2 regions of the Eikenella sp. KCOM 3110 genome follow, and region 1 is predicted to be linked to the other one. Evidence: predicted binding sites of a transcription regulator. Region 1 holds the regulator's gene; the other holds the start of a gene.
The links. Region 1 encodes sigma-54, which starts transcription at its own class of promoters, with help from an activator protein. Its sites were predicted from a motif close to CTGGCACGCTTCATGCTT; they were not measured.

Region 1 (15,655 bases):
CTTGGCTCATCTGGGCGCGTTCGAGCATATCCTGCACGGCTTCAACTTCGTCGCGGCGGTAGGCATCGGTAACGGCTTGGCGCAGGTTGGTTTGTTGGGGATGGGCGAATTGGAACATGGTTGGTCTCCGTGGTTGGTGGGGCTGCCCGATAAACCGCTTTTTCAGGTAGCCTCTGTTTCGTTATGGATGGCTGCTTGGTTGGAACTTCGATAATACGGAATCATAAACCAAACTGCGGATAATGTGAAAAAATGTTTGGTAGGGGTAGGGCTCGGTTAATCGATTAAGGGCTACCTGAAAAGGCCGGAGCAGCTTCAGGTAGCCTTTATTCCGTTTGATACAGGCTTAAAGAGGCTACCTGAAAATTTTCAGGTAGCCTCTTGCCGCCCTTTATTTCGCGGCGCGGTAATCCGCATCGGCTTTTTCGAAGCGTTGGCAGATTTCCTCGGCAGGCGCTTTGCCAATCAGCGACACGGCCACGGCAGTCAGGCCGCAGGCGATGAAGCCGGGGATGATTTCATACAGCGTGGCCATGCCGGCGTTGGCCAGCGCAGGATTCACCACCTGCACCCACAGCACCACCACGGCCGCCCCGGCAATCATGCCAGCCAATGCGCCGTTGGCGGTCATGCGCTTCCAGAACAGGGAAAGGATCACGATGGGGCCGAATGCCGCGCCGAAGCCGGCCCAGGCAAATTCCACCAGTTGCAGCACTTTGCTTTCGGGGTCGGCAGCAATCAGGATGGCGATAACGGCTACGGCCAGCACCATGATGCGGCCGATCCACACCAATTCTTTCTGCGGCGCGTTCGGGCGCAGGAAGCCTTTGTAGAAGTCTTCGGTGATGGCGCTGGAGCACACCAAAAGCTGGCAAGACAAAGTAGACATCACGGCAGCCAGAATCGCGCTCAAAATCACGCCGGCAATCCACGGGTTAAACAACAGGGTGGACAAGGCGATGAATACGCGCTCGTGGTTGCCCTGCATGGCAGCGGCTTGCTCGGGATGGGCGCCGAAGTAGGCAATGCCGAAATAGCCCACGGCCACTGCACCGCCCAAGCACAAAATCATCCAAGTCATGCCGATGCGGCGCGCGCCCACCAGCGATTTCACGCTTTCGGCAGCCATGAAGCGCGCCAGAATGTGCGGCTGGCCGAAGTAGCCCAAGCCCCAGGCAGCAGTGGAAATGATGCCGATGAAAGTCGTGCCGTGCAGCAGGCTGCCGTATTCCTTACCGCTGGTAGCGGCAGCAGTTTGGATGATGGCGGAAACTTCATCTGCCCCGCCCGCACCCAAATACACCATCACCGGCGTGAGCAGCAGGGCGAAAATCATCAGTGTGGCCTGCACAGTGTCTGTCCAGCTCACCGCCAAGAAGCCGCCGATAAAGGTGTAGGCGATGGTGGCGCCCGCGCCCAACCACATGGCGCTGGTGTAGCTCATGCCGGTAAACAGGCTTTGGAACAGGCGGGCACCGGCCACAATGCCGCTGGCGCAGTAAATGGTGAAGAAAAACAGAATGATGAATGCGGAAATCACCTTCATTGCCTGCCCCTGCGCGCCGAAGCGGTGGTGGAAATAATCGGGCAGGGTGAGCGCGTTGTTGTTGTATTCGGTGTGCACGCGCAGCCGCCCGGCCACCAAGAGCCAGTTGAGATACGCGCCGATAATCAGGCCGATGGCAATCCAAGATTTGCTCAGGCCGCTTAGATACACTGCGCCAGGCAGGCCCATCAGCAGCCAGCCGGACATATCCGAAGCCCCGGCCGACATGGCGGTAACAAACGGGCCCAGGCTGCGGCCGCCGAGGATATAGTCGTCGAAATTGCGGGTGGAGAAATAGGCCGCGAGGCCGATTAACAGAACGGCAACCAGATAGATGCCGAAGGTGATATACATCGGGTTCATGTGCTGCTCCTTCTTATTTTCTTTGATTTTCCTGGCCGCCCCGGGGCGGTTTGACGGTGTATCGCTAAAACACCTATTCCTTCCTGCCGTGTCGGCTTGCCTCGCCATGTTGCCTGTACTGTCTTCGGCTCGCCGCCTGGTAGGAAAAATAAGTACTTCAGCTACGGCCGCCTGCTACAAAAGTGGGCAACCTGGTTTTGCTTATACTTGAAAACAACAGAATAAGTCAATATGCGTAAAGAGACTTGCAAATAACTATTAGAAGTAGAACAAAATAAACCAAATCAAAAAAGAGAAAGCTAGCTGCAAGCGTAGGCTGCGACGGAGCGAAAACGAGATTGCAAGCTGCTTACTGCGGGAGCGGGCCGTGCAAGCAAATGTAAAGCCAAAGAGGCTACCTGAAAAGATATTTGTCATATTTATCAGTATGTTAATATATTTCTAATCCCAAAAAGGCTACCTGAAAACGTAAAACTGTTTTCAGGTAGCCTTTCCTTTGTCCGGCCGTGCCAAGCAAAAACCGTGCCGAACGGGTTTGTGCCCGTGCTAGGGCATGTTATCATTAGCCTAATTCGAAATTGAGATTGCCCGCATGAGCCCTATTCTGCCCGAATTGCCCGAATACCTGCGCCGCCGCGCCACCGAAATCAAACTGCTGATTATGGACGTGGACGGCGTGCTCACCGACGGCCGCATCTTCATCCGTGACAACGGCGAAGAAATCAAAGCCTTCCACACGCTCGATGGGCACGGCATCAAAATGCTGCACCAATGCGGCGTGCAAACCGCCATCATCACCGGCCGCGACGCCCCCTCGGTGGCTGTGCGCGCCAAACAGCTCGGCATCCACCACTACTTCAAAGGCATCAGCGACAAACGCGCGGCCTACGCCGAATTGCGCGAAACCGCCGGTGTGGCCGAACACGAATGCGCCTACATCGGCGACGATGTGGTGGATTTGCCCGTGATGGTGCGCTGCGGCCTGCCTGCTGCTGTGCCTGAAGCGCACGAATGGGTATTGCAACACGCCGCCTACATCACCCGCCGCCCGGCCGGCGCCGGCGCCGTGCGCGAATTGTGCGAAGTCATCATGCAGGCCAAAGGCTACCTGAAAACCGCTTGGGAGCAATACACAGAATGATTAAACGATTCGGCGGCTGGTGGTTTCCGCTGGTGTTGGCACTCGCGCTCGGCGGCGTGAGCTTTTGGCTCGACCGCATCAGCCAGCTAGAAACCGAAGAAACCCCGCTCGATCCGCACGAGCCGCAATACCAGATTTTCGGCATCCGAGGCCGCCGCTTCGCTGCCGACGGCAGCCTGGCTCAGCAGCTCACCGCCACCCGCGCCTGGCAGTTTCCCAACCGCCAAGACGGCTATTTGGCCGAACCCAACGTAATGTTTTCGCAAGGCGGGCAGATGGTGTACCGCATCACTGCCGACCAAGCGCACTATATCGGCAGAGAAAACCAAGTGGTATTTGAGAAAAACGTGGTGTTCGACAAACCCGCCATGAACGGCCAGCCCGCCGGCCGCCTCGAAACCGACAGCCTCACCGTCAACACCCAAACCCAAACCGCCCAAACCCAAGATTTGGTGAACTATCAATACGGCGCCTCCCACGGCACCGCCCAAGGCATGACCTACAACCACAAACAAGGATTGCTCAACCTCTCCTCCCGCATTAAGGCCGTGATTTATGACCCCAAACAACAGCATTAAACCCGCCCGCGCCCTCCTCCTCGCTGCCGCCCTGCTATTGCCCGCCGCGGCTTCTGCGCTTACCTCCGACCGCAACCAGCCCATCCAAATCGAAGCCGACCAAGGCTCGCTCGACCAAGGCAACCGCAGCACCGAATTTTCCGGCAACGTGGTTATCCAGCAGGGCACCATGTATATCCGCGCCGCCAAGGTGCGCGTGGTGAAAGCCGCCGACGGCGCGCAAACCATGACCGCCTCCGGCAGCCCGGTACACTTCGGCCAGCAGCTCGACCGCCAAGGCACCGTGAAAGGCCAGGCCGCCCGCGTGGAATACCAATCCGCCACCGGCATCGTGAAACTCAGCGGCGGCGCCAAGCTCGAACGCGGCGGCGACCGGGCCAGCGGCGACACCATTACCTACAACACCCGCACCGAAGTTTATACCGTGCTGGGCGGCAGCCGCAGCAACGCCAACAAAGGCCGCGTGAGCATCACCATCCAGCCGCAGCAGAAATAACGGAGGCGGGATGAAGGCCGAAACCCTGTTTGCCGAAATGGCCGAACGCTACCGCGCCGCGCCCGACCATCCCTTTTCCCGCTTCCCCGAATACGCCGTATTCCGCCACAGCGGCAGCCGCAAATGGTTTGGCGTGTACCTGCCCGTGCCGGCGGAAAAGCTCGGGCGCACTCCCGGCCGCACCGTGCATCTGCTCAACGTAAAATGCCGCCCCGAGCACATCGGCGCCATGCGCGCTCAAACCGGCATCCTGCCCGCCTACCACATGAGCAAAGCACACTGGCTGAGCATCGAACTGGAACAGGCCGACGACGCGCTCATCCGCCAACTGATTGACGACAGCTTCCGCCTCACGCAGGGCAAAGCCAAGATTAGGAAACAGGCTACCTGAAAGCCTGCGATACCGGTTTCAGGTAGCCTTTAAACGGTTTCAGGCAGCCCACATTTGAGGCTACCTGAAAAATAAAACGCTTTTTGCATCACTGAACAGGATGTTTCAGGTAGCCCCACGCCGCACAGGCACAGGCTACCTGAAACCGAAAACCAAGCAACCATGAATATCCGCGTCTTCCTCCCAGCCTGCCTGGCCATGCTTACCGCCTGTGCCGCCCCGCAGCCTGCCGCCACCGCCGCGCCAAGTGCACTCAGCACCCAGCCGGAACAGCAAGCCGCCGACCGCGTGCTGATTGTGTTATACGACCCCGCCGTCGGCGCGGAGCCGCTGCTTCAGGCCGTGCGCAAAATGCAGGCCGAGCTGGTGTACCGTTATACAAACATCAACGGCATCGCCGCCCGCATCCCGCCGCAGCAGGAGATGGCGCAGGCCATCCGCCGCTTGGAGCGCGTGCCGGGCGTGCTGCAGGTGCGGCGCGACCAAATAATGCAGCTGCAAAACCCTGCTGCACATTGAAACCGCGCATGACAGCCCCATTTTCAGGTAGCCCCAACGCTGCCCGTGATACCGAACAAACACAAGGGAAAACCAAACCATGACCACACCGCACAGCCGCCTCAGCGTCAAACAGCTGCGCAAAAGCTTCAAACAGCGCCAAGTGGTGCAGGATTTCTCGCTCGATATCGAAAGCGGCGAAGTGGTTGGCCTGCTCGGCCCCAACGGCGCGGGCAAAACCACCAGCTTTTATATGATTGTCGGCCTGGTGGCCGCCGATCACGGCACCATCCGGCTGGACGGCCACGAGCTGCGCCACATGACCGTGTATCAGCGCGCCCGCCTAGGCCTGGGCTATCTGCCGCAGGAAGCCTCGATTTTCCGCAAGATGACGGTGGAAGAAAACATCCGCGCCATCCTGCAATTGCACGAAACCGACCGCGACGCCATCGAAACGCACCTCAACGACCTGCTGGCCGACCTGAACATCACCCACCTGCGGCAAAGCCCCGCCCCCGCCCTCTCCGGTGGCGAACGGCGCCGCGTGGAAATCGCCCGCGTGCTGGCCATGAGCCCGCGTTTCATCCTGTTGGACGAGCCTTTCGCCGGCGTTGATCCGATTGCCGTAATCGACATTCAAAACATCATCAATTTCCTCAAACAGCGCGGCATCGGCGTGCTGATTACCGACCACAACGTGCGCGAAACCCTGCGCATCTGCGACCGAGCCTATATCATCAACAACGGCGCCGTGCTGGCCAGCGGCCGCCCCGAAGAATTGGTGGGTAACGAAGAAGTCCGCGCCGTGTATTTGGGCGAGAACTTCGATTACTAAGGTTTCAGGTAGCCTCACATGACCCAGCAATCCGTCAAACTCAAACTGCGCCAAACCCAGCAGCTCAATCAGAAGCAGCAGCAATCATTGCGCATTTTGCATATGTCGTCGCTGGAATTGGCCGAAGAAGTGGAAAGCTGGCTGGCCGACAACCCCCTGCTCGAACGGCCGGAACACGATCCGGCCGACAGCGGCGAGCCCGAACCCCATTATTCCGCCGCCCTGCCCGTTACCCGCAAAACCAACAGCATGGAAGAGGGCGACGTGTGGGAAACCGTGGCCGACGAAGCCGATTTCCGCCGCATGCTGCACGAGCAGGTATGCGAACACCCGCTAGACGAAGACCAGGCCGCCCGCGTACATTTGCTCATCGACTACCTTGACGATCAAGGCTACCTGAACGACAGCCTCACCGACATCGTGGAAAACTCCCCGCTGGAATGGATGCTCGATGAAGACGACATGGCCGAAGCCCTGCGCCATTTGCAGCAATTCGACCCCCCCGGCGTGGGCGCGCGCGATTTGGGCGAATCATTACTGCTCCAGCTGGCGCGTCGACAGCCGGACGACACCGTATTCTGCGCCGTGCAGCTGGTGAAGCACTTCCTGCCCGACATCGCCAAAAGCAGCCTGCCGCAGCAAGTGCGCAAAAAATTCCCCCAATACAGCGCCGCCACCATCGAAGCCGCCCAAGCCCTCGTTGCCTCCCTCAACCCCTTCCCCGCCTACGGCCTGTCCGGCTCCGGCCACACCGAATACGTCGATCCCGACGTATGGATCCACCCCGACCCCGAAACCGGCAAATGGACGGTGGGCATGTACCGCCAGGCCTGGCCGCAGGTGCAGCTCAATCAGGAATATTCCGACCTGCTCGCCGAATACGGCAGCGAAGCGCCGGAGTTGAAACAAAAGCTCAATGAGGCTAAAGTATTGCTAAGCTCGCTGGAGCAGCGCAAAAGCACCGTGTTGCGGCTGGCCGAAACCATTCTGGAGCGTCAGGCCGACTTCTTCTCCTTCGGCGCCATCGGCCTCGTGCCGCTCACCATTAAAGAAACCGCCGCCAACCTCGGCCTGGCCGAAAGCACCGTGTCCCGCGCCGTGAACCAAAAATATTTGGCTTGCCCGCAAGGCGTATTTCCGCTACGCTATTTTTTCAGCCAGGCAGCCGCCTACAGCAGCGAAGAAGACGGCGACGGCATCAGTGCCAACGCAGTGAAAGCCCTGATTGAGAGCCTGATTGCCGGCGAAGACAAACGCAAACCGCTCTCCGACCAAGCCATGTCCGATCGGCTCGCCCTGCAAGGCATCGTGCTCGCCAGGCGCACCGTGGCCAAATATCGCGAAGAACTCAATTTCCCGCCTGCGCACCAACGCAAGCAGAAAGCCTAGCTTGCCGCCGCGCGCAGCCAACCCACCTGTAAAGGAGTGAGCTATGAACCTGAAAATCAACGGAATCAACATCGAGGTTACCGAAGCCCTGAACGACTACATCAGCGGCAAACTCGAACGCATCGTCCGCCACAGCGACAACGTGATTTCCGCCACCGTGACCCTGTCGGTGGACAAACTGGTGCAGAAAGCAGAAGTGGATTGGCATATGGCCGGCAAAGACCTGCACCTCGACCAAACCGACAAAGATATGTACGCCGCCATCGACCTTTTGGTGGACAAACTCGACCGCGCCGTACTCAAACACAAAGAGAAAAAACAGCATCACCGCGCCGAACCCAGCGGCAAGGTGAGCATCGAATAAGCTTTGAACCGCCCGATCGGGCATAGATGAAGCAGGCTGAAAAGCCTGCTTTTTTACTATAGTGAATTAACAAAAACCAGTACGGCGTTGTCTCGCCTTGCCGTAACGTGTGTACTGTCTGCGGCTCGCCGCCTTGTCCTGATTTAAATTTAATCCACTATACTAGGGATGGGAGGATTGGAAAAGGCTACCTGAAAATCAAACTGCCGCAAACAGCAGAGCAGCTCCAGCTCCTAGATTATATGCAGGGTGAGAGCATAAAAATACTCAATACAACAATACCATACCAAACCAAGTACGCAAGAATAGGATAAAGGCAAACCAATAATAAAGCCTGTTTCCGGGTAGAAGGCCGCCCGCTTGCAGTTCGAACATCCCGAAAGATAAAAAATTGCCACAGCCATCCAACCAAAGCAGCCACCACGAACATAGCCGTCATCTCTACAAAACGGTACATTACCGCTGCGTTCACTGCCCCACGGCACGATTGGGTGACCCGATAGGCATTGGACAGCCAAAAGTATAAAACCAGCCCAAACCCCATGATCAACCACACAGGCATCAGCTGTGCAGGCGAAATACTGATTCTTTTGCCCATGGTACGCCCCATACGAAATAAATAAGCGAAATTATATACCTACAAAAATATAGAGGCTACCTGAAAACCAAACTGCCCCCATTTCACCCGTTTGCACCGCCCAACTGTTTATAAGATAATGGCGGCGTTTTATGCGGCTGGTACAGCCGCCCGATTTTTCCAACCAAATAACTGAAACCAAAAGAGATAACCATGTCTTTCCTCAAGCTCACCGAACAAAACGTGCGCGGCAAAACCGTGCTGATCCGTGCCGACCTGAACGTGCCGATTAAAGACGGCAAAATCGGCGACGATACCCGCATCCGCGCTTCACTCGCCTCCGTACGTTACTGCCTGGATAACGGCGCGGCCGTTATCCTGATGAGCCACCTCGGCCGTCCCACCGAGGGCGAGTTCAAGCCCGAAGACGACCTTGCGCCAGTGGCCTCGCATTTGGGCAGCCTGCTCGGCCTTACCGTGCCCGTGAGCAGCGATTGGCGGCAAAACCCGCCGCGCCCGCAGCCCGGCGAAGTGGTGATGCTGCAAAACGTGCGCGTGAACCAAGGCGAGAAGAAAAACAACGCCGAGCTCGGCCAGGCCTATGCCGCGCTGTGCGATATTTATGTGAACGATGCCTTCGGCACCGCGCACCGCGCCGAAGCCTCGCTGGTGGCCGTGGCCGAAGCCGCGCCCGTTGCCTGCGCCGGCATTTTGCTGGCCGCCGAATTGGACGCGCTGGGCAAGGCGCTGAAAAACCCCGCCCGCCCGCTGGTGGCGATTGTGGCCGGCAGCAAAGTGTCCACCAAGCTCACCATTCTCAACAGCCTGGTCGATAAAGTGGACCAGCTGATCGTGGGCGGCGGCATCGCCAACACCTTCCTGCTCGCCGCCGGGCAGCCCATCGGCAACTCCTTGGCCGAAGCCGACCTAGCCGCCGAAGCCCGCGCCGTGGCCGAAAAAATGGCGGCCAAGGGCGGCGCCGTGCCGCTGCCGCAAGACGTGGTATGCGCCAAAGCCTTTGCCGCCGATGCCGCTGCCGAAACCAAAGCCGTGGCCGAGGTGGCCGCAGACGACATGATTCTCGACATCGGCCCGCAATCCGCCGCCTCGCTTGCCGCTCTGCTGCGCGAAGCCGGCACGATTGTGTGGAACGGCCCGGTGGGCGTGTTTGAGTTTGACCGTTTCGCCGAAGGCACGCGCGTGATGGCCGAAGCCATCGCCGAAAGCCGCGCCTTCTCCATCGCCGGCGGCGGCGATACCCTGGCCGCCATCGCCAAATTCAGCATCGCCGACAAAATCAGTTACATCTCCACCGGCGGTGGCGCGTTCTTGGAGTTCCTAGAAAGCAAACAACTGCCCGGCGTGGCCATGCTGGAAAAACGCGCGGCGGGCTGATGCCGGTTTGAATGCTTGGGAAAAGGCTACCTGAAAACGGACCGAACCGATTTTCAGGTAGCCTTTTGTCTGACCGTTTCCGGCTAAATACCCGATGTATAGTGGATTAAATTCAAATCGGTACAGCGTTGTCTCGCCTTGCCGTACTATTTTATTTGTACTGTCTGCGGCTCGCCGCCTTGTCCTGATTTTTGTTAATCCACTATATAGCGAATGAACGAAAAACGCTTCGGCGTCGGACAGCTTTGCCCCCCTTTTATTTTGATCCGTGATCTTACCGGGAAGGCTACCTGAAAAACCAAACTGCGGCGGCATCCGAACGGGTAGCGGGCTGCCCGCCCTTGTTTATGGGCATTTTGCCAAGCCATACCTGCTTTCAGGCAGCCCCTTGCGGTATGGCGGCCTTTCAGCGTTTGCGCCGTTTGCCCTGTTTCGGCGGCTGCGCGGACGGGTGCGGCCGAAAGCACAACCGGCCGACAACATGCCAGATGCCGATTAGGGGCAAAGCACACAGCATGGCGGCCATGGGGGCGAGCAGCCAGGCATACCAAACCAGCGTGCCGAAATGCCGCCTGGCCAGGGCGAGAAACAGCAGCGTGAACAGGCCGATGAGGCCGGCAGCGAGTTTCAGATACCGTTTGAACGCGCTTTCCAGCACCCATTCAAGCAGAGCCTCGATGGGGAGGAAAACCAGGCGGAGCAGGAGTTCGGAGAGGAAGTCCATATTGCGGATCGGGGTGTGGCCGCCCCCGATAAGCAGGGGAAGGCGGCATGGGGCGGAAGTGGTTTTACGCGAAACCGGCCGCATCAAGGCCAGCTGAAATTGCAGCGGGCAGGCTGCGAGCCGTAATCCGGTGTTTGCAGGCACTGTCGGCATGCGGCGGCGAAATCGGGCTGCTCAGGTTTGTGGCCTTATCCGGCAGCGGATGGCGAAGGATAGAGGGTTATAGTGAATTAACAAAAAACAATACGGCGTTGGCTCGCCTTGCCGTAACGTGTGTACTGTCTGCGGCCCGCCGCCTTATCCTGATTTTTGTTAATCCGCTATACCTTCTGCCCGCCCTGCGGTTCGCCGACTGGTACATTTATTTTAATCCGCTATAAAGGCTACCTGAAATTTCAGGCAGCCTTTCGGCATTTCAGCGCCATGCGGCCAGGAATTCCTGCCAGTGCACTTTGCCTTCCTGGGTTTTCAGGTAGCCTTTGAGCCGGCGGATTTCCATTTCGTATTCGTCGGCATCGGCGGCGCCGCTCATCAGGCGGAAGCGCTGGAACATCAGGTAGGTGTTGGCGGCGTCGGTTTCGCAGTAGTCGCGGATTTCGCGCAGGCGGCCTTCGTGGAAGGCCTGCCACACTTTGCTGCCGTCCATGCCCAGCTTGCCGGGGAAGCCGCACAGCTTGGCCATGTCGTCTAGAGGCACGCTGGCGCGGGGCTGGTAGAGGGCGAGCAGGTCCATCAGGTCGCAATGGCGGTTGTGGTAGCGGTTGATGTAGTTGTTCCACTTGAAGTCGCGGCTGTCGCCGAAATCGCCCTCGCCGGTGTCCCAATAGCGGGCGGCGGAGAGGCCGTGAATCAGGGCGCGGTAGTGCAGCACGGGCAGGTCGAAGCCGCCGCCGTTCCAGCTCACCAGCTGCGGGGTGTGGTTTTCGATCAGCTCGAAAAATTTGGCGATGATGGTTTCTTCGCTATCGCCGATTTCGCCGATGGTGCCCACATGGATTTTGTCGCTGCCCCAGCGCATACAGCAGGAAATGGCCACCACCTGCTGCAAATGATAGGGCATGAAATCGCTGTCGTTGTGGGTGGCGCGGCGCTGCTGCTGCGCCCAAGCCACCACGTCGGCAGCGGGCGTGTCGGCGGGCAGGCCGTGCAGCAGGCGGATGCCGTTGGCATCGGGAACGGTTTCGATATCGAAGGCGAGGATGGGGGTCATGACGGGCGGCTTTGAGGGTGGGAACGGCATGGATTGTGGCACGAAGCGGGGGTTTCGCCAAGGCCGGTTATGGGTTTCAGGCGGCCTCTTGGCGTTTTGAGCAGGCTTTAGGCTACCTGAAAGCCGGTTTGCCGTATCAAACAAAAGGCTACCTGAATATTCAGGCAGCCTTTACTTCAACCGGATTGCCGAACCGTTTTATTTGGTCAGGATTTCCGCTTCTTTGTCGCCGTATACCGGGCGCAGGGTTTTTTCGTAGGCGGCGTGCAGGCGGCCGTCTTGTTTGATGGCGGCGATTTCCTGGTTCACCCAGTTGAGCAGGGATTGGTCACCTTTGCGCACGGCGGGGGCGATGTGTTCGGCCGGGCCGATGTTGCCGATGGCCACTTCAAAGTTGGGGTTTTCTTTAGCCCATGCCCATAACAACGCGTTATCGTGCGCCAATGCCACGCCGCGGCCGTCTTTCAGCGCATCGAAGGTTTCGGTGTTTTGGTCGAATTTCAATAGGTTGATGTTGGGGTGGTTTTTGGTGAAGTAGGCATCGGCGGTGGTGCCTTTGTTCACCAGCAGGGTTTTGCCTTCCAGCTGGGAAAGGTCGGTAATCGGCGCGCCTTTGGGGGAAACCACGCCCAAGGCCACGTTCATATAGGGGCTGGCGAAATCCACCACTTCGGCGCGTTCGGGCGTTTGGGTGAAGTTGGCGAGGATTAAATCCACTTTGCCGGAGCGCACGTATTCCACGCGGTTGGCGGCCTCGGTGAGTACGAATTCCACTTTGTCGGGGCTGCCGAGCAGGTCGTTGGCCAGATATTTGGCGATTTCTACATCGAAGCCTTGGCTTTTGCCGTTGGCGTCCACATAGCCGAAGGGGGGCTTGTCGCCGAACACGCCGATGCGGATTACGCCGCGCTCTTTGATTTTGGCCAGTGCGTCATCGCTGGCGGCGCCGGAAGCGGCGGAGGCGTTGGCTGCGTTGCTGCCGGAAGCGGGCTGTTCGCTGCTGCCCTGCGAGCCGCCGCCACCGCAGGCGGCCAGGCCGAAGCCGAGCACCACTGTGGCCAATAATGTTTTGAAAGATTGGTGTAACTGCATGATGTTTCCTTTTCTGTTAGAGGTAGGGTGAAACCGCCGTAAAGGCTACCTGAAAATACGGCAGTGGTTTTAAAACGGGTTAAATCGAATAGTCCATGCCGCTGAGGAATTGCTGGGCGCGGCCGCTTTCTGGTTTGGTGAAGAATTTGTCGGGCGTGCTCTCTTCGATGATGTGGCCTTGATCCATAAAGATAATCCGGTCGGCCACCTTGGCGGCGAATTCCATCTCGTGGGTAACGATGAGCATGCTCATGCCCTCGCGCGCCAGCTCCAGCACCACATCCAATACCTCGCGCACCATTTCCGGATCGAGCGCGGCGGTGATTTCATCCAGCAGGATCACTTCCGGGTTCATACACAGCGCGCGAACGATGGCGATGCGCTGCTTCTGCCCGCCGGAAAGCTCGCGCGGGAAGGCGGTTTTGCGGTTGAGCAAGCCCACGCGGGCCAGCAGCTTGTCGGCCTGTGCCTCCACTTCTTCACGGTGGCGCCCTTGCGCCTTCAATGGGCCGAGCAGGATATTGTCGATCACATTCATGTGGGCAAACAATTCATAGCTCTGAAACACCATGCCCACTTTCTGACGAGCGGTTTCCCACGGCACGTCTTTGCCGAATTCGCCCACGCCTTCCATTTCGATGCTGCCGCCCTGGTGCGGCTCCAAGCCGTTGATGCAGCGCAGCAGGGAACTTTTGCCGCTGCCCGACGGGCCCAAAATCACTACCACCTCGCCCTTCTCCAGGCTCAAATCCAAATCCTGCAGCACCACGGTATCGCCGTAGCCCTTGCGCAGGTGGCGCACGTTCAGCAAAGCCATATCAGCTCTCCCATTTCTTTTCCAAATAGCCCGCCAGCAGCGACAGCGGCCAGCAGCACAAGAAATACAGTATGAAAATCAGGCCGTACACCCAAAACGAAGCGTTCGGCATGGTGAGCAGCGAATTCTCGATAATCTGCTGCCCCACCTTCACCACTTCCACCACGCCGATCAAGGCGGCTAGCGAGCTGGTTTTCACCATACGCGTGAATAAGTTAATCGCCCCCGGCAGCGCCCGCTGCACGCTCTGCGGCAGCTCGATATACCAAAACACCTGCCACCGGTTCAGCCCCAGCGCCTTGGCCGATTCCACCTGATGCTTTTCAATCGATTCCAGCGCGCCGCGCACCAAATCGCCCATCTCGCCGGTGCCCCAAACCACAAACACCCAAATGCACACCCACACGCCGCTCAAATGGATGTCGGTCCAAGCCGAAAGCCCGAAATACAGCACAAACAGCCACACCAGAATCGGCACAATCCGCACCGTTTCCAAATACAGTGCACACACAAAGCGCACCAGCGGATGGCGCACCCGCATCAGCAGCCCGAACAGCGTGCCCAACACGCAGGAAAGCGCCACCGAAATCAACGAAATCTTCGCCGTGAGCCACAAGCCCTGCGCCAAACGCGCCGCATTCTGGCCGGCAAACAGCCATTCAAGCACCATATTTCGCCTCCCGCAGCCTTCTTTCCGCCCAACGCGCCAGCAGCGACACCGGCAGCAGAATAATCAGGTAGCTGATAAACAACAGCAGCAGCGCCTCATTGGTTTTATAGTCCATGCCGATGATGTCTTTGGTGACAAACATCAACTCCGCCACCGCCACCGCGCTCACCACCGAAGTTTCCTTAATCAGAAACAGCACATTCGCCCCGACCGCCGGCACAGCCACCGCCCAAGCCTGCGGCAGCACCACAAAACGGAACACCTGCCAGCGCGACAAACCAATCGCCTTAGCCGCCTCCACCTGCCCCTTGGGCACCGAAAGCAAACCCGCCCGCAGCGCCTCCGACATATAGCTCGCGCCCAAAAACACCAGCGCCAGGATGCCGCAGGTAAAGCCGTCCCACTTAATGCCCACCTTCGGCAGGCCGTAATACAGGAAAAACAGCTGGATCAGCAAAGGCGTGTTGCGCGAAAGCTCGATATACGCCCGCGCCGGCCAATACAGCGGCCGCACGCGGTAGGCCGTTACCACCGCCACCGCCAGCCCCAGCAGGAGCGACAGCGCAATGCTGTAGGCCGACAGCTTCAACGTAATCAGCGCGGCATCGGCAAACTTCGGCGCCACACGCCAAAAATAAGACCAGTTCATAATCAGGCAAAATTGAAAACAGGCGGCCATTATAGAAACCGCCGTGCGGCTTGAGAAAGAAGCATTGGCAATATGCTTAGAGGGAAAAGGCATAAGGCAAAAGAGGCTACCTGAAACCGTTTGGCCGGTTTTCAGGTAGCCTCTTTCACTGAAAGCAGCGCGCTGTATAATCCTTGTGGCTATCGATGGACAAGCCGTGTAAGTAGTTTGGAGATATCCAAGCGCAATAGAATCTGCGTTTCGACTGGGTAAGCATCCGAAGCACGCGTGGCAGTAAAAACCTGTATTACCCCTCCAGCCAGCCCCACCCAACATTTACTCTTCAATCCCCCTATTTACGAGTTTTTATGACAGCCTCAAAACCAATTGTAACCCTCTCGCTACCGCAAATCGCCGCTTGGCAAATTGACCTGCCGCAGGCCAAATCTGACATTGTTGCCAGATTGCCGGCCTTGCAGCGCGGCGCTGTGTGGAAACCCGATCAAATCGAATTTTTGTGGGATTCTATTTTGCGCTGCTTCCCCATCGGATCAATCTTATTGAGCAACCGTATCGAAGGGCAGAGCAGCAAAATCAGTAAATTTGGTGAGGCGAACCCAAATGAATCAGAGGTTACCCATCATATTTTGGACGGGCAACAACGCTGCAACGCTATTGCCATGGCCTTTGATTTACCTGAATACGGCAATTCGAAAACCCAAACTATGCTTTGGTACGATTTGAAAGGTAATGAAGAATGTGGTAAGGCTGCACATTCGCGCAAATTCCTGTTTCGCGTAACCACCAGCGCCCATCCGTGGGGCTACGATCTTGATGAATCTTCCGGTCGAATCAGCCACAGCCAAATGGAAGCATTCCGCAACACTTACCAAGAATGCTGTGGGGATGACAAATATCCCTTAGTAGCGAAAAGTATCCCT
Region 2 (15,655 bases), 110 kb from region 1:
CGCCCCACCTTCAAAGAAGCCGACAGCATCGACCACCGCATCCTCAAGCTCTTGCAGGAAAACGCCCGCCTGAGCATGACCGAGCTGGCCGAACGCGTCGGCCTGTCTGCCACCCCCGTAACCGAACGCGTGCGCCGTCTGGAGCGCGACGGCTACATCAGCGGCTACCACGCCCGCCTCAACCCCGCCCGCTTGGGCTACGGCTTGCTGGTGTTCGTGGAAATCAAACTGCATTCCAAATCCGGCGATATTTTTGAAGAATTCCGCCGCGAAGTGCTGAAAATCCCGCAAATCCTCGAATGCCACCTCGTGTCCGGCGAATACGACTACCTGATCAAAGTGCGCCTGCAAGATATGTCCGCCTACCGCGACATGCTCGGCAAAATCCTGCTGCAACTGCCCTCTGCGGTAGAGAGCCGCAGCTATGTGGTGATGGAGGAAGTGAAGGAAAACGGGCCGCTGGCGCTGGAAGATTGGGAAGAATAAACCAAAGGCTACCTGAAAGCGTAAGCTTCAACGAAGTTAAAACTCAGCCTTAGCTACGGGACATCGCTTTCAGGTAGTCTTGGGTTGTGCAAACGCGCGGGGATCAGGCCGATGCTACGAAGTTTGCGGCTGCCGAGTTGGCGAAGGCTACCTGAAAAGCTATGCGGATTTTCAGGTAGCCTGTGTTGCGGCAGCCGGGGCGTTTTGTCCATCCGTTATCCCTTCCGCCAGCACCACGCCTGCGGCGGCCAGGCGCGGCCAGTCGAAGAAGTGGCCGGGGTCGCTTTTGCGGCCGGGGGCGATGTGTTGGTGGCCGGTTACGGCTTCGATGGGGTAGTGCGCCGCCATGCTGTGCAGCAGCGGAATCAGGGCTTGGTATTGCGCCTCGGTGAACGGTTCGAAATCGCAGCCTTCCAGCTCGATGCCGAGCGAAAAAGCATTGCAGCCGCTGCGGCCGCGATATTGCGACACGCCGGCGTGGTGTGCCGCGTCGTTGCCCGACACAAACTGCACCACCTGTCCGCTGCGTTCAATCAAAAAATGGCTGGACACGCGCAAATCCACCAGCTGCGGGAAGAAGGGGTGCGCCTGCGGGTTAATGCGGTTGGTGAACAAATCGCAGATGGCGCTGCCGCCGTATTCGAAGGGCGGCAGGGAGATGTTGTGCAGCACCACCAGCGAAACGGTTTCGCCGGCGGGGCGGGGCGAGAAGTTGGGCGAAGGGCAATGCACCGCGCCCTGCCACCAGCCGTTGTGCCAAGTTGTGGTCATGATGGGGCTCCGAAGGGGAGGGAATGGGATTATAGCGGGTTGGCGGGGCAGGCTACCTGAAAAGTGGTTGTAGGTTTGGCATGATTGAGAGAGGTAATCTCCAGGTGTGGGAAATAGAAAATTAGTAAGGTGGCATCACAAAGAGAAGATTATTGATATTTGATTGAATTTAAAAACAGTATTAAGATTATTCTTGGTTGATTATAGTTGTTTTGGGTAAGTAAAAAACATCCCTAGATGATAAAGTATCAAGGGATGTTTTGTGTCTGGGTGGCCGCAATCCCCACCATTTATCACTCGACAATAATAATTTGCCTGAGATTACGCAGCTGATGCGAAAATTTCTGCTGTCAGACATAGATATTGTATATTTTTAACCCTTTAAAAGCAAATCATTAGCCTGCAATATTTTGGCTTGTCACAAACATTGAGTGGTACTCTTCCATGGCAAAGAAAAAGGCTACCTGAAAATGCCCGCTTGGCTTTCAGGTAGCCTTCTCTTTGGCCGTTACGGCTGTTTGTTGCCCATCTGCTGCCGATAGCGCCGGATCAGGGCGGCGGTGGAGGCGTCGTGCCCGGCGGGGGCGGCGCCTTGCAGTTCGGGCAGGATGGTTTGGGCAAGTTCTTTGCCGTATTCCACGCCCCATTGGTCGAAGGAGTTGATGTCCCACACGGCGCCCTGCATGAAGACTTTGTGTTCGTACATGGCGAGAATCAGGCCGAGGGTGTAGGGCGTGATGCGTTCGACGAGGATGATGTTGCTGGGGCGGTTGCCGGGGAAGCTGCGCTGGCTGGCGAGGGCGGCTTGTTCGCTTTCAGGTAGCCCTTGTCCGGCTGTTTCGGCGCGGGCTTCGGCTTCGCTTTTGCCGCGCATGAGTGCTTCGGCTTGGGCGAAGGCGTTGGCCACGAGCCGGAGGTGGCGGCCGTCGTCTGCCCCTTCGCCGCTGAGGGGGACGATGAAATCGACGGGAATCACCTGCGTGCCTTGGTGGATGAGCTGGAAGAAGGCGTGCTGGCAGTTGACGCCGGCTTCGCCCCAAATGGCGGCGCCGGTGGCGAAATCCACGGGCTTGCCGTGGCGGTTGCGGCTTTTGCCGTTGCTTTCCATATCGAGCTGCTGGAGGTGGGCAGGCAGGCGGCGCAGGCCGTGGCTGTAGGGGATGACGATGTGGCTGGTGCTGCCGCAGAAGTTTTGCTGCCAGATACCGATGAGGGCGAGCAGGGCGGGGATGTTGCGCCGCCACGGGGCGTGCAGGAAGTGTTCGTCCATATCGTGCCCGCCGCGCAGGAATTCGCGGAAATGTTCGTGGCCAATGGCGCACATCACGGGCAGGCCGATGGCCGACCACACGGAATAGCGCCCGCCCACCCAGTCGAACATGCCGAACACGTTTTGCGGGGCGATGCCGAATTCGGCGGCGGCGGCCACATTGGCCGATACGGCGGCAAAGTGCTGCGCGATATCGGCTTCGCTGCGGCCGGATTGCAGAAACCAGCGGCGCGCGGCTTGGGCGTTGAGCAGGGTTTCGGGGGTACGGAAGGATTTGCTGGCCACGATAAACAGCGTGGTTTCGGGCGCTACGCGGCGCAGGATGCCGTCTAAATCGGCGCTGTCGAGATTGGCGGCGAAGTGCACGTTCAGGTTTTGCCGGTATGGGGCAAGGGCTTGCGCCACCATGCGCGGACCCAAATCCGAGCCGCCGATGCCGATGTTCACCACGTCTCGGATGGGTAACCCGGTGCAGCCCGTGTGCGTGCCGTTTTGCAGGCGTTCGGCGAAATCGAGGGCGCGGTTTAGTTCGGCGTGTACCTGCGGCACGATATTGATGTCGTCCACATACACGGGCGCGGCGTTTTCAGGTAGCCTCAGGGCGGTGTGCAGCACGGCGCGGTGTTCGCTCAGATTGATTTTCCCGCCGGCATACATTTGGCGGCGCAGTTCGGCCGCGCCGGATTCGTCGGCCAGGCGGCAGAGCAAATCCAAAGTGTCTTCGCCGATGAGGTTTTTGCTGTAGTCGAGCAGCAGGCCGTTGAGTTCGGCGTGCATGCACTCGAAACGGTTTGGCTCGGCGGCGAAGCGCTCGCGCAGGTGGAGGTGCGCGGTGGCGCGGCGGTGTTCGGCCAGGGCTTGCCAGGCGGGGAGGGCGGTGGGGAGCATGGTGGGTTTAGCGTGTGGGAAGGGGTGGGCGGGGCGGTTGGGCGGTTTCTGAAGGGTCGGGTTTTTCTTCCGGCATTCGGAATCTAAATGTTTGGGTGAAGTCGGATTCCACAGGTTGGCCGTTTTGTTTGGCCGGAGTGAAGCGATATTGGTTAATAGCACGCACGGCGGAGCGGGCGAATAAGGGGTAGGTGGCGGAGAGCACCTGCGTGTCGCTCACGCTGCCCCGGGTGTCGATGCGCATCCGCACGATGGCGCGGCCTTCGATGCCTTCTTCTTCCAACGGCGGCGGGTAAACCGGTTGCACGGCGTGGACGAGCATGGCTGGTTCAAACGAAGGCTTGGCGGCGCAGGCGCTTAACAGCAGGGCGGTAAGGGCGGGAAGGAGGATTTTGCGGGGCATGGTTTTCTTATATGGATGGGAGGAAGGGCTACCTGAAAAACGGGAAACAGGTTTTTGCTTCGCAGAAACGTCGCTGCGTTCGTTGTCACTCCATTTAAAACTTGCGCTTTAGTTTCACAGAAACTCAGCCTTGGTTGCGCCAAGACATCATTTTAACTTCGTTGAAGCTTACGCTTTCAGGTAGCCTATTTCTCAGCTTCGGGCAGGCGCAGGAAGGTTTGGCGGTAGTGGCGCAATTCTTCGATGCTCTCCAAGATGTCATCCAGCGCGCGGTGCGAGCCTTTTTTGCTGAAGCTTTTGTAGGCAGCGGGATACCAGCGGCGGGCAAGCTCTTTGAGGGTGGATACGTCGAGGTTGCGGTAGTGGAACCAGGCTTCCAGCTTAGGCATGTAGCGCTGCATGAAGCGGCGGTCTTGGTGCACGGTGTTGCCGCACAAGGGGCTGGCGCCCTGCGGAATCCATTGGGCAATAAAATCGAGCAGGCGTTGCTCCACTTCGGCTTCGGAAAGCGCGGAATCTTTCACGCGTCGGGTGAGGCCGGTGCGCTCGTGGGTGCTGGTGTTCCAGGCATCCATGCCTTTGAGCAGTTCGTCGCTTTGGTGGATGGCGTAGGATTCGGATTGGGCGAGGATGTTTAAATCGGCATCGGTAATCACCACGGCGGCTTCGATAATGCGGTCGTGCTCGGGGTTGAGGCCGGTCATTTCCATATCGAGCCAGCAGAGGTTGAGGGGGTTGGGCTTGGGCGTGTGCATGAACTTGCTCGCAAAGGGAATAAATGGTGCATTGTAGCGGATACGCCAAACCTTAAAAAGGTTTACCTTTGGCGCGCACGGCGGCACAATGCGAGCTACCTGAAAATTCTTATAAAAGAAAGCCTGACTATGTCGCTTAACCTTACCGTGTTCGCCGTTACCCCTTTCCGCCAAAACTGTTCGCTCTTGTGGGACGAAGAAAGCAAAGAAGCCGTGTGGATAGACGTGGGTGGTGACGTGCCGCAGCTGTTGGAAGAAGCCGCCAAGCTCGGCGTGCAGCCCAAGGCCGTCTGGCTCACCCACGGCCATCTCGACCATGCCGGCGGCGTGGCTGAGATGATTCAGCGTACCCCGTTTCCGGTAATCGGCCCGCACCGCGCCGACCAATGGCTGCTCGACAACCTGCCAGAAATCACCGCCAACTTTGGTTTTCCTGTGTCCCAGCCGGTGAGCCCGAGCCGCTGGCTGGAAGAGGGCGACGAGTTGAACGTGGGCGCATACCGCTTCCAAGTGCTGCACATCCCCGGCCACACGCCCGGCCATGTGGTGTTTTACTGCGCCGAACAAAACCTGCTGATCGCAGGCGACGTGTTGTTTTACGAATCCATCGGCCGCACCGATTTCGAACGCAGCAGCCATGCCGACCTCTTGCGCAATATCCGCGAGAAACTGCTGGTGTTGCCCGAAGACACCATAGTGCTGCCCGGCCACGGCCGCAGTACCACCATCGGCCACGAAAAACGTCACAACCCGTTTTTGCAGGATTAATGCCCGAGGGCGGTAGTCGATACATACAGTCCGTCTTAAAAGAGGCTACCTGAAAGCGTAAGCTTCAACGAAGTTAAAACGATGTCTTGGCGCAGCCGGGGCGGAGCTTCTGCAAAGCCAAAACGCGAAACCAAAGTTGGATGTTTGCCAAAACAAAGGCTACCTGAAAACCGCCAAATCATTTCAGGTAGCCTTTTTGCCAGAATAATCGGATATTGCCGTAAATCTTGGTTAATCCCCCTTTTTATGCCGCACGCTTTGGGCTAAGATGCTCTTGCCGCCGGCTATGGCGGTATTTTCTCATTTTATAGGAAATACACAATGAAAGTACGTACTTGGGCTGTACCGGCCTCTTTGGCTCTGCTGTTGTCTGCCTGCGTGGTGGCCACCCCGCAAGACGACGGCCCCCGTCATCAACATCACCAACGCTACGACAACGACGTTCAAGACCAGGGCAACGAGCCCGCTCCGCGTCATGAGCGCCGTGGCGAGCGCCGCGCAAGTGTTGAGCGTTTCAGCTGTGAAAACGGCTTGTCTGTAACCGTGCGCCAGCAAGGTACCGACCGCGTAAGCCTGCAACTGGACGACAAACGTGCCGTGCTCAACCGCGCCACTTCCGGCTCCGGCGAGCGCTACACCAGCAACCGCGGCCTGTTCGGCAGCGGCGCCGAGTGGCACCGTAAGGGCAATGAAGCCGCGTTCAGCTTCAAAGACCCCTATGGCAACCGCGTAGAAACTGCTTGCCAACGCCAGCAGTAAGCTGATTTCAATTCAACGCCGCATTAGTGAAATCAGGCCGGCAGCCCGGAAATTCCGAGGCTGCCGGTTTTTATCGGGTGCGGAAAACAAAGTGGGCGGCACGGCGGGGCGATACTGCCGCCTTGCCGCCTTGCCAAAACTTAATTTCAACCGCACAGAAACTCCGCTTCTGTTTTATGGAATCTTCATTTCCGCTTTGCGGAAACTTTGTTTGAACTACGCTAAACCGGTGCTTAGCTTCGCAGAAACTCAGCCTTGGCCGCGCCAAGACATCGCTTTAACTCCGTTGAAGCTTGCGCTTTAGCTTCGCAGAAGCTCCGCCTTGGCTATGCCAAGACATCGCTTTCAGGTAGCCTTTTATCTTTTCCTCTTAACCGTCCTAAGCCATGCCAGCCACCCACATCCTGCAAACCATTGCCTACGTCCGTTCTCCTTATAAACAGAAATTCGGCGTGCCGCGCCAGCCCGGCTTGGTGCCTTCCGCCCGGGTATGTATCGAATTATTGCCCGAGTTTTCTGCCGATTGCATGCGCGGGTTGGAAAGCTTCAGCCATATCTGGGTGCAGTTTGTGTTTCACGGCGTGGCCGGGGCAGGCTGGCAGCCTTTGGTGCGGCCGCCGCGTTTGGGCGGCAACCGGAAAATGGGCGTCTTTGCCACGCGCAGCCCGTTCCGCCCCAACCCGCTGGGGCTTTCCCTGCTCAAGCTGGAGCGCATTGAAACCGAGGGCGGAGTGCGGCTGTGGTGCGGTGGGGCGGATTTGCTCGATGGCACGCCGGTGTTAGACATCAAGCCCTACCTGCCCTTTGTGGAAGCGCAGCCCGATGCCGCCCCGGGCTTCGCCGCCGTTCCGCCTGTGCCGCTCGGAGTGGCTTGGGTAGATGAGATAAGCGCAGCATCCTTGCCGCCGCCCATTCGCCTGCTGATTGAACAAAGCATCGCCCAAGACCCGCGCCCGGCTTATCAGGATACGTCGCAGCGGATATATAAGATGGCGGTGGGAGATTGGGAAGTGGCGTTTCGGATTGAAAACGGAACAGCTTTAATTGAAGCGGTGATGGCGGCGGAAGACTAAAGGCTGCCTGAAAACCGTGGCACAGCTTTCATGCAGCTAAATCGAAGCCCTCATCAAAGTGGTGGGTTTCTACCAAGCTATTCTTCCTCCCAAAACGGCGGCATCATCATGCCACCTTACCTTATTCATGATTTATGCCGTAGGGTGGTATTGCCACCGCCGAATGCGGATAGAGATAGCGGGAATGCCAAAAATCGTTGCCCAAAATGGCAGCAACCCTAAATTGGCAGGCCATGAAATCCATAAAACGGCAATCTGTGCGAAATAGCGGGCCACAAACTGACGATAAATGTCAGTTTTGCCGATAGGCCGCCCGCGCAAGACAGCCGCACAGGCCGGCCGCTTAAATTAAAAATAAGAAAAAGATGATTTAGAAACATGTGGTTACAAAATAAATCAAACGGTTTTTTTATTTTTTGGCACAGCTGTTGCTTTATGTTTCTCGTGGTTGAGGCAAACAAGCCGAAGCCGAAAATGAAGTTTTAGTTGTCTCCTTCTTTTGGTTGAAGTTCCCGGGTCGAAAGATTCGGTTTTATTAAGTTCCATTTTTATTAAAGGAAAATGTCATGTTGAAACAAGTACAAAAAGGTTTTACCCTGATCGAGTTGATGATCGTTATCGCTATTATCGGTATTTTGGCTGCTATCGCCCTGCCGGCTTACCAAGACTACGTTGGCCGCACCCAAGTTTCTGAGGCTTTGGAATTGGCTGGCGGTCAGAAAGGTGCCGTAACCGAATACCACGCCAACCATGGCGCATGGCCGGCTAACAATTCTGCTGCCGGTGTGGCTGCTGCTACCAGCATCAAGAGCAAATATGTTGAAAGCGTAACTATTACCAATGGTACCATCACTGCCAAAATGCAAGGCTCTGGCGTAAATGCTGATATTCAAAGCAAACAGGTTGTTCTTTCCCCGACCCTGAATGCCGGCTCTTACGACTGGAAATGTGCTGCCGCAAGCTCTAACCCGGTTCCCGCCAAATACCTGCCTTCTTCTTGCCGCCGTTAATAATTAGGTGGATAGAATGCACCAAGGCCGCACGTTACAGTGCGGCCTTTTATAACTTTTACCGAATATTCCTGTGGGGGTTGAAATGAGGAAAGATAAGGAACGGGGATTTACCCTGATCGAGCTGATGATTGTGATTGCCATTGTCGGCATTTTGTCGGCTATTGCCCTACCCACGTATCAAACTTATATAGCCAAATCGCAAGTGGCCGAGGGAATGTCGTTATTGGACGGGCTGAAAAGTTCTGTAACAGACAATTATTTTGCCAGCAGCGTCTGCCCGGATAACCTGAGCAACAGCTATTTTGGCATTGCGCAGAAAGACCAGATTGTCGGCAGCCATATTGCATCCGTACATACCCGGGCAGCGACCCAGCCGGGCTATGTTTGTGAAATGGAAGCAACATTCAAACCTGCGCCGGACAGTGCCGCTCCGCTGCAGGGAAACTCTTTGCTGCTCAGCATGAAAGTAACCAGCGGAGCGGTTCTTTGGCATTGCTCCTCGGCAAACCTTCCCGGCAAGTATCTGCCGGATGTATGCCGACACTAATTCACCAAGGGGTTACTATGTGCAGAAAACAGGTTTTCGGAGTATGGTGGCTGTTGGTATTTATGTCCGCCGCATATCTATGGGGCATATTAAGCATCCAGCATTATTACCCGTCCACTACAGACTTATATGTCAATATTTATGTCGGCGGGTTGCTTGCCGTAGGATTGGCGGGGTGGGCAACGGCCTCCGATCGCAAGAAAATACCTATTTCTATCAGCACATGGTTATGGTTGGGTTTGCTGATGCTCATATTGCTGCAACCGATATTAAATCAAATCGTTTATACTGATGGTTTGATATTCCCCGGTGCGACAATATTGTTCTGCCTATTGGTGTCGCTGGCGGTTTCTGGCTTGGATCGGGAGGAGAAGCGTAGGGCCGTAAATGTTATGGCCGTGGTTTTGCTGGCGGGGGGCATATTAACCGTTGCTACCCAAGTCATTCAATTGGTTTGGCCGGATAGCTGGTTAATCGGTTCGGTCGTGTTTGCAAGGAGTCCGGATAATCGGTTAACCGGAAATATCGCCCAAGTGAATCAGGCAGCGTTTGTCAGCTCATTAGGGATGGCTGCCGCTATCTATTTGTTTTATCTGAGCCGAACCTGGCTGGGGAAAATCATCTGTATCGTATTCACCGTTTGGTTGGTTATGGGAATCGGGTTTACTTCCAGCAGGGGCGGTTTTTTGCTCGGCCTTGCTGTTGTGTTGTGCAGCGGCCTTTTTTATGCCGGAGGGTGGAAAAAACGATTTGCTTCAGTTGTAGGCTTCGGTGTGCTATTTATAATCGGATATAATTTAGGCAGCAGATTGCTTCTTGCGTTTATCGAAGATAGCAATACTGCCGTATCCAGGCTTACCAATGAGAGTATGGCATTACGGCAATATTTGCTGCAAGAGTCATGGATGGCGATAAAGGGGAATTGGTTAACAGGGATAGGCTGGGGGAACCTTAAGGGGTTCGGGTTGGATCATGCCGAGCAGCTCCAATGGTTTACACTGGCTCACCATGCCCATAACCTTATCGCACAAATCGGGGCTGAGCTAGGTATACTCGGTTTGATAATAGTTTTCTGGTTTATTTTCTTATTAATCCGAAAGTTCGGATTTAATCTTTCTGCTGATCGTGCATTTTCATTTACGATACTCGCAGTGATCGGGATGTACTCATTTAGCGAATATCCGCTATGGCATCTCCGCTTTATCATGATTACCGCTTTCTTTATCGAGATTATATTAGCCGAGGATGGCGGAAAGAATAAAAAGGAAGTTAGTTTTAAGCTTCCAGTTGCTGCGATAAGCGGATTACTGGCAATAGGCAGTGTTTATTATATTATCCAGTATCAGAAATATCGGGATTTCAGCTATTTTTTACTTTCAGAAGAGATATCGGCAGAAGAAAAAATGCTTACTTATTCGCATCTTCCTCCCGTATTCGGATTTAGCGAGGAGAAAGAGTTAATGTTATTTATGCTGCTACCGATATCAGAAGACAATTTACAGGAACGCATTGCACTAGGGGATAGGGTATCATACAAGAATTTTAATGTTGATTTATTGATTAAACAGGGTAGCCTATTGGCAGTTGCCGGCAATTCTGAGCGGGCAGACCACTACTTTCGGGCGGCCTGCTTGCTGAATATGGCAACTAATTGCAATGAAGTAAATACATATTTGACCGAGATATCAAACGAGAACCCGGCGTATTACAAACCATATTTGAACCGGTTTCATCAGTGGTATGAATCTAGATTTCATAAAAGGCTAAATAATTAAGGATTGGATGATACATTGTGAATAAAAGAGTGCGGTTTGCGGTAAAGCTGGCCGGATATCATTTGGGTGCAAATATTGTAGTGGCAGTATTGGTTGCTGGAGTAATTTTTGGCATATGGTATCCCTATCCGTATCGGCAAATGTTGGGCGGGCTGGAGCTTTTCTTCTTGGTTGTTTGTATCGACGTAGTGTGTGGTCCAATGCTTACAGCAGTATTGGCGGATCCGGAGAAGTCTGTCCGGGCTGTTGCTGTCGATATGGGGTTGGTAGTGTTGATTCAAATTTCGGCTTTATGCTACGGATTGCATACTGTAGCCATTGCACGGCCGGTGGCAGTTATGTTTGAAGTGGATCGTTTTGTGGTTGTCAGGGCAACCGACATTCATCAGGAATCATTAGCAAAGGCTACGGCACCATTTAACCGTTTGTCTTGGACGGGGGTTGAACGTGTAGCCGTGCGCCCCCCCCGCGATGGAGCCGAGAGTAATATGGATTTGGGTTTTTCATTAAATGGTGTCGAACCCAGTGCTAGGCCAGATCGCTGGGAGGCAGATAATGGTAGGGCTAGGGCTGCCGTACGGCAGAAGATGCGGCCATTGCTCCGTTTGCAGCAGCATTATCTGCATAATGCAGAGTTGGATAGTGCAGTACAAAAAAGCGGATTGCCGGCAAACAAGCTGTACTATTTGCCATTTACCAGTGTGGAGAATAAGGGCTGGACGGTTCTTTTGGATGAGCAGGCAGATTTTAGGGGGTTTGTGCCGTTAGATGCTTTTTTTTAGGGTAAGATTGTATCGATAGCTGCCATATGGCTAAAATTTTGGGGGCTGTACCAGGGGCTGTCAGTATTCAGACTTACCTTAATCCCAATTCTGCTTTTGGATTTGCTGGTTGCCTGATGTGCAGCCTTCCTTTCGCACCCGATCGCGGCGGCGGACTTTGACAACGGTTCTACCTGTGCAGGCATACTCTCTCTATACCGATATCGCCGCACAATGTTTTAAAAATAGGGGTGAAACGGCCTGCCAAACCCTGATGGCGGCAGCATTTGCGGATGCTGCTCCAATTGCCGGATGAGGTAGCAGATCCGGCCACAGGCTACCTGCACGCACTATCTGCAATACTGCTTCGACAAACAAACGGTTGTCGGCAGCAGTACGCCCCACATCGCTTGTTTTGTCGCAAAGGTTCGATTTTGCCAATTGGGTATCGATGCGGGGATATCTGAATCATCAAAGTTGATATTTCAAAGTTCTAAATATCGGTAGACTGTGCTGTAAATCCAACTCATTCCGTACCGCCGTATCGCAGCTGTTCGGTTGGTGGTCGGTAATTTCAATCTGGTTTAACCTCAGTATACTTCCTAGTAGCTTAAAATCCTGCTGGATTGGTGTGAAATCTGGGGCTAATCTAGTACAGCCCTTAATTATATGGCTTCTTATTTTTCAAATCGGGAGAGAAGTAATGAATTCAGAACTCATCTGCTACAAAACCATGCCAGTATGGGATAAAGCCACTATTCCGGCAGCAGTTTTGTCGCAACACAACACACAGGCCGGTACGTATGGCAAGCTGCGCGTATTGCGCGGACGGCTGAAGTTTTATGAATTGCAGGAAGACGGCACGGTGCTCGCGGAGCATGTGTTGCAGCCGAAAAGCGGGGTGTGGACGATTTATCCGCAGGCTTGGCACAAGGTGGAGCCGTTGGATGATGATTTTGCCGTGCAGCTGGAATTTCATTGCGAAAAAGCAGATTATTTCCACAAAAAATACGGTATGACTGCCACCCATTCAGCTATCTGCGAGGCGGTGCAAACCGTACCGCCGTGCAAGACCTTGGATTTAGGCTGTGGGCAGGGGCGCAATGCGCTGTTTTTGAGTTTGGCCGGATACGATGTGCATGCTGTGGACCACAGCTCGGCGGCAGTGGCTTCGGTGCTGGATATGGCTGCGCGCGAACAGTTGCCGCTGCGGGCGGATGCTTACGATATTAACGCCGCTGCTTTGAATGAAGATTACGATTTTATCTTTGCCACGGTGGTGTTTATGTTCCTCCAGGCAGGCCGTGTGCCACAGATTATTGCCGATATGCAGGCGCATGCTCGGCCCGGCGGCTATAATTTGATTGTGTCGGCAATGGATACGGCAGACTACCCTTGCCATATGCCGTTTTCGTTCACATTCAAAGAAGATGAATTGCGGCAGTATTATGCTGACTGGGAATTACTTAAATACGAAGAAGCCGTAGGCTCGATGCACGCTACCGATGCGCAAGGGCGGTCGATTCAATTGAAGTTTGTGACGATGTTGGCGAAAAAGCCCGGTTGAGTAGTTGTGTATTTGTATGAAGAAAGGCTACCTGAAAATTTTCAGGTAGCCTTTGGTGCGCATATGGGTAAGGCAATTATTCATACAAGATGTATGCTCATACAAGACGTATGGGCAGACGATCGGATGTAATAGGCAGCCTGAGATTTTTGCTTCGCCAAAACTTACGGGGATTGTTGGATAGTGGATTATAGTGAATTAACAAAAACCAGTACAGCGTTGGCTCGCCTTGCCGTACTATTTGTACTGTCTGCGGCTCGCCGCCTTGTCCTGGTTTTTGTTAATTCACTATACAATCGCCCCCGTTTTGTGCCCAGCCCTCTGTTTCTGTTATGATAGCCGTCTTTTTAGCCGTTCTTGAATACCACTCGGGCAGCCATATTTTTCAGGTAGCCTCAATCACATAGGCTACCTGAAAGTGTGAGCTTCAGCGAAGTGAACACATCAGCCCGACTAAAGCTAAAACCTAAATTCCTATTTTAAATATAAAGCACCACACCATGTTTAACCGCTTATTCTCCTGGTTTGAAAACCGAGTCGACCCCTATCCTGCCAGCGAGCCGAAAACCCCGCGCAAGGGGCTGTTTGGCTTTATTTGGAGTAATCTTGAAGGCGTGCGCGGCTGGCTTGTGCTACTGGCGCTGCTCTCTGGCGGCATCGGCATTGGCGAAGCTTTGCTGTTTCAATTTATCGGCAAAATCGTCGATTGGCTCGGCCGCTATACGCCCGAGACGCTGTTTGCCGAAAAAGGCTTGGCGCTCGTTGGCATGGGCGTGCTGATGGTGGTGCTGGTGATTTGGACGTTTTTTACTTCCTCCATCCGCCTGCAGGTATTGCAGGGCGTGTTCCCCATGCGCCTGCGTTGGAATTTCCACCGCCTGATGCTCGGCCAATCGCTCAGCTTTTATCAAGACGAATTTGCCGGCCGCGTGTCGGCCAAAGTGATGCAAACCGCGCTGGCTGTGCGCGATACGGTGATGACCATCGCCGATATGGTGATGTATGTGCTGGTGTATTTCATCACTTCCGGTGTGATTTTGGTGGCGCTGGATGGCTGGCTGCTGCTGCCTTTCGTGGGCTGGCTCATCGGCTTCAGCCTGGTGATGCGCTTTCTGATTCCCAGGCTCGGCCAAACCGCCGCCCGCCAGGCCGATGCCCGCTCGCTGATGACCGGCCGCGTTACCGATGCCTATGCCAACATCGCCACGGTGAAACTCTTCTCCCACGGGGCGCGCGAAGCCGATTATGCCCGCCGCTCGATGGAGGAATTTATGGTCACCGTGCACGCCCAAATGCGGCTGGCCACGCTGCTCTACAGCGCCAGCGCCGCAGTAAACACCACGCTCACGCTTTCCACCGCCGTGCTCGGCATTTGGCTGTGGCACAATGGCCAAGTAGGCGTGGGCGCTGTGGCCACCGCCACCGCGATGGCGCTGCGCGTGAACGGGCTCTCGCAATACATCATGTGGGAATCTGCCCGCCTGTTTGAGAATATCGGCACCGTGGCCGACGGCATGGGCACGCTTTCCAAGCCGCAAACCATCCTCGATAAGCCCGATGCCAAGCCGCTGTTGGTGAACAAAGGCGAAATCTGCTTCAACCACATCGATTTCTCCTATGAGTCCGGCAAGCCCCTGCTCAACGGCTTCAGCCTGCACATCCGCCCCGGCGAAAAAGTCGGCCTCATCGGCCGCAGCGGTGCCGGCAAATCCACCATTGTGAATCTGCTGTTGCGTTTCTATGAGCCGCAAAGCGGCCAAATCTGCATCGATGGGCAAAATATCGATAGCGTTACCCAAGAAAGCCTACGCGCGCAAATCGGTTTGGTTACGCAAGACACCAGCCTGCTGCACCGCTCGGTGCGCGACAATATCGTCTACGGCCGCCCCGATGCCACCGAAGAAGACATGCTGCAAGCTGCCCGCCGTGCCGAAGCTGCCGAATTCATCCCCCAGCTTTCTGACGCCAAAGGCCGCAAAGGCTACGATGCCCACGTGGGCGAGCGCGGTGTGAAGCTTTCCGGCGGCCAGCGCCAGCGTATCGCCATCGCCCGTGTGATGCTCAAAGATGCACCAATTCTGCTTTTGGACGAAGCCACCAGTGCGCTCGATTCCGAAGTGGAAGCCGCCATCCAAGAAAGCCTCGACACCATGATGGAAGGCAAAACCGTTATCGCCATCGCCCACCGCCTCTCCACCATCGCCGCCATGGACCGCCTCATCGTACTCGACAAAGGCCGTATCGTGGAAGAGGGAAACCACGCCGAACTCTTGGCCAAAGGCGGCCTCTACGCCAGCCTGTGGGCGCACCAGAGCGGCGGCTTTCTCAATGTGAAAGAGCCGGAGGCCGGGCAGGTACTTGAGAAGGAGTAAGTCCAGTTATAGTGAATTAATAAAAACCAGTACAGCGTTGTCTCGCCTTGCCGTAACGTGTGTACTGTCTGCGGCTTGTGCCGCCTTGTCCTGATTTTTGTTAATCCACTATAGTTGCCGCGCGAGCATAAAGAAAGGCTACCTGAAAACTTTCAGGTAGCCTTTTGCCATATTTGCCTTAGTCCGCGTTCATATTGATGTTGTCTTTAAATTGTGCGTTGGGCACTTGCACGATCAGCGGATCAACCGGGCCGATGGCTTTGAGATCGCGGCCGGGGTAGTCGAGGGCGTGCAGGAAGAAGCGGATACAGTTGAGGCGGGCACGTTTTTTGTCGTCCGACTTGATGATGGTCCAAGGCGCGTCGCCGGTGTGGGTGTGGAAGAACATGGTGTTTTTAGCTTCGGTGTAGTCGTCCCAACGGTCGAGCGATTCAATGTCTACAGGGG

Region 2: a site for sigma-54 is predicted at 7,590-7,607, ahead of ELB75_RS02060 (pilin). Genes of this name have one in related genera too.

What each region holds. Positions count from the first base shown of each region.
Region 1 is NZ_CP034670.1:293,811-309,465, forward strand. It holds partial or broken gene putA (bifunctional proline dehydrogenase/L-glutamate gamma-semialdehyde dehydrogenase PutA) at 1-118, opposite strand, end outside; gene putP (sodium/proline symporter PutP) at 392-1,909, opposite strand; gene ELB75_RS01520 (KdsC family phosphatase) at 2,502-3,050, shown strand; gene lptC (LPS export ABC transporter periplasmic protein LptC) at 3,047-3,628, shown strand; gene lptA (lipopolysaccharide transport periplasmic protein LptA) at 3,606-4,124, shown strand; gene ELB75_RS01535 (MmcQ/YjbR family DNA-binding protein) at 4,135-4,515, shown strand; gene ELB75_RS12975 (hypothetical protein) at 4,545-4,679, opposite strand; gene ELB75_RS01540 (protease inhibitor I9 family protein) at 4,678-5,034, shown strand; gene lptB (LPS export ABC transporter ATP-binding protein) at 5,114-5,848, shown strand; gene rpoN (RNA polymerase factor sigma-54) at 5,867-7,237, shown strand; gene hpf (ribosome hibernation-promoting factor, HPF/YfiA family) at 7,281-7,601, shown strand; gene ELB75_RS01560 (hypothetical protein) at 7,840-8,199, opposite strand; gene ELB75_RS01565 (phosphoglycerate kinase) at 8,392-9,573, shown strand; gene ELB75_RS01570 (hypothetical protein) at 9,980-10,450, opposite strand; gene ELB75_RS01575 (3'-5' exonuclease) at 10,713-11,507, opposite strand; gene ELB75_RS01580 (cysteine ABC transporter substrate-binding protein) at 11,706-12,599, opposite strand; gene ELB75_RS01585 (amino acid ABC transporter ATP-binding protein) at 12,679-13,416, opposite strand; gene ELB75_RS01590 (amino acid ABC transporter permease) at 13,418-14,086, opposite strand; gene ELB75_RS01595 (amino acid ABC transporter permease) at 14,076-14,735, opposite strand; gene ELB75_RS01600 (DUF262 domain-containing protein) at 15,083-15,655, shown strand, end outside.
Region 2 is NZ_CP034670.1:403,944-419,598, forward strand. It holds gene ELB75_RS02020 (Lrp/AsnC ligand binding domain-containing protein) at 1-486, shown strand, start outside; gene ELB75_RS12400 (hypothetical protein) at 540-698, opposite strand; gene ampD (1,6-anhydro-N-acetylmuramyl-L-alanine amidase AmpD) at 658-1,257, opposite strand; gene pgi (glucose-6-phosphate isomerase) at 1,766-3,415, opposite strand; gene ELB75_RS02035 (energy transducer TonB) at 3,423-3,818, opposite strand; gene orn (oligoribonuclease) at 4,004-4,573, opposite strand; gene ELB75_RS02045 (MBL fold metallo-hydrolase) at 4,703-5,341, shown strand; gene ELB75_RS02050 (MliC family protein) at 5,663-6,100, shown strand; gene tsaA (tRNA (N6-threonylcarbamoyladenosine(37)-N6)-methyltransferase TrmO) at 6,487-7,173, shown strand; gene ELB75_RS02060 (pilin) at 7,740-8,183, shown strand; gene ELB75_RS02065 (pilin) at 8,269-8,733, shown strand; gene ELB75_RS02070 (PglL family O-oligosaccharyltransferase) at 8,673-10,508, shown strand; gene ELB75_RS02075 (fimb protein) at 10,526-11,290, shown strand; partial or broken gene ELB75_RS13170 (IS5/IS1182 family transposase) at 11,576-11,674, opposite strand; gene tehB (tellurite resistance methyltransferase TehB) at 11,973-12,836, shown strand; gene ELB75_RS02090 (ABC transporter ATP-binding protein) at 13,337-15,208, shown strand; gene ppk2 (polyphosphate kinase 2) at 15,387-15,655, opposite strand, start outside.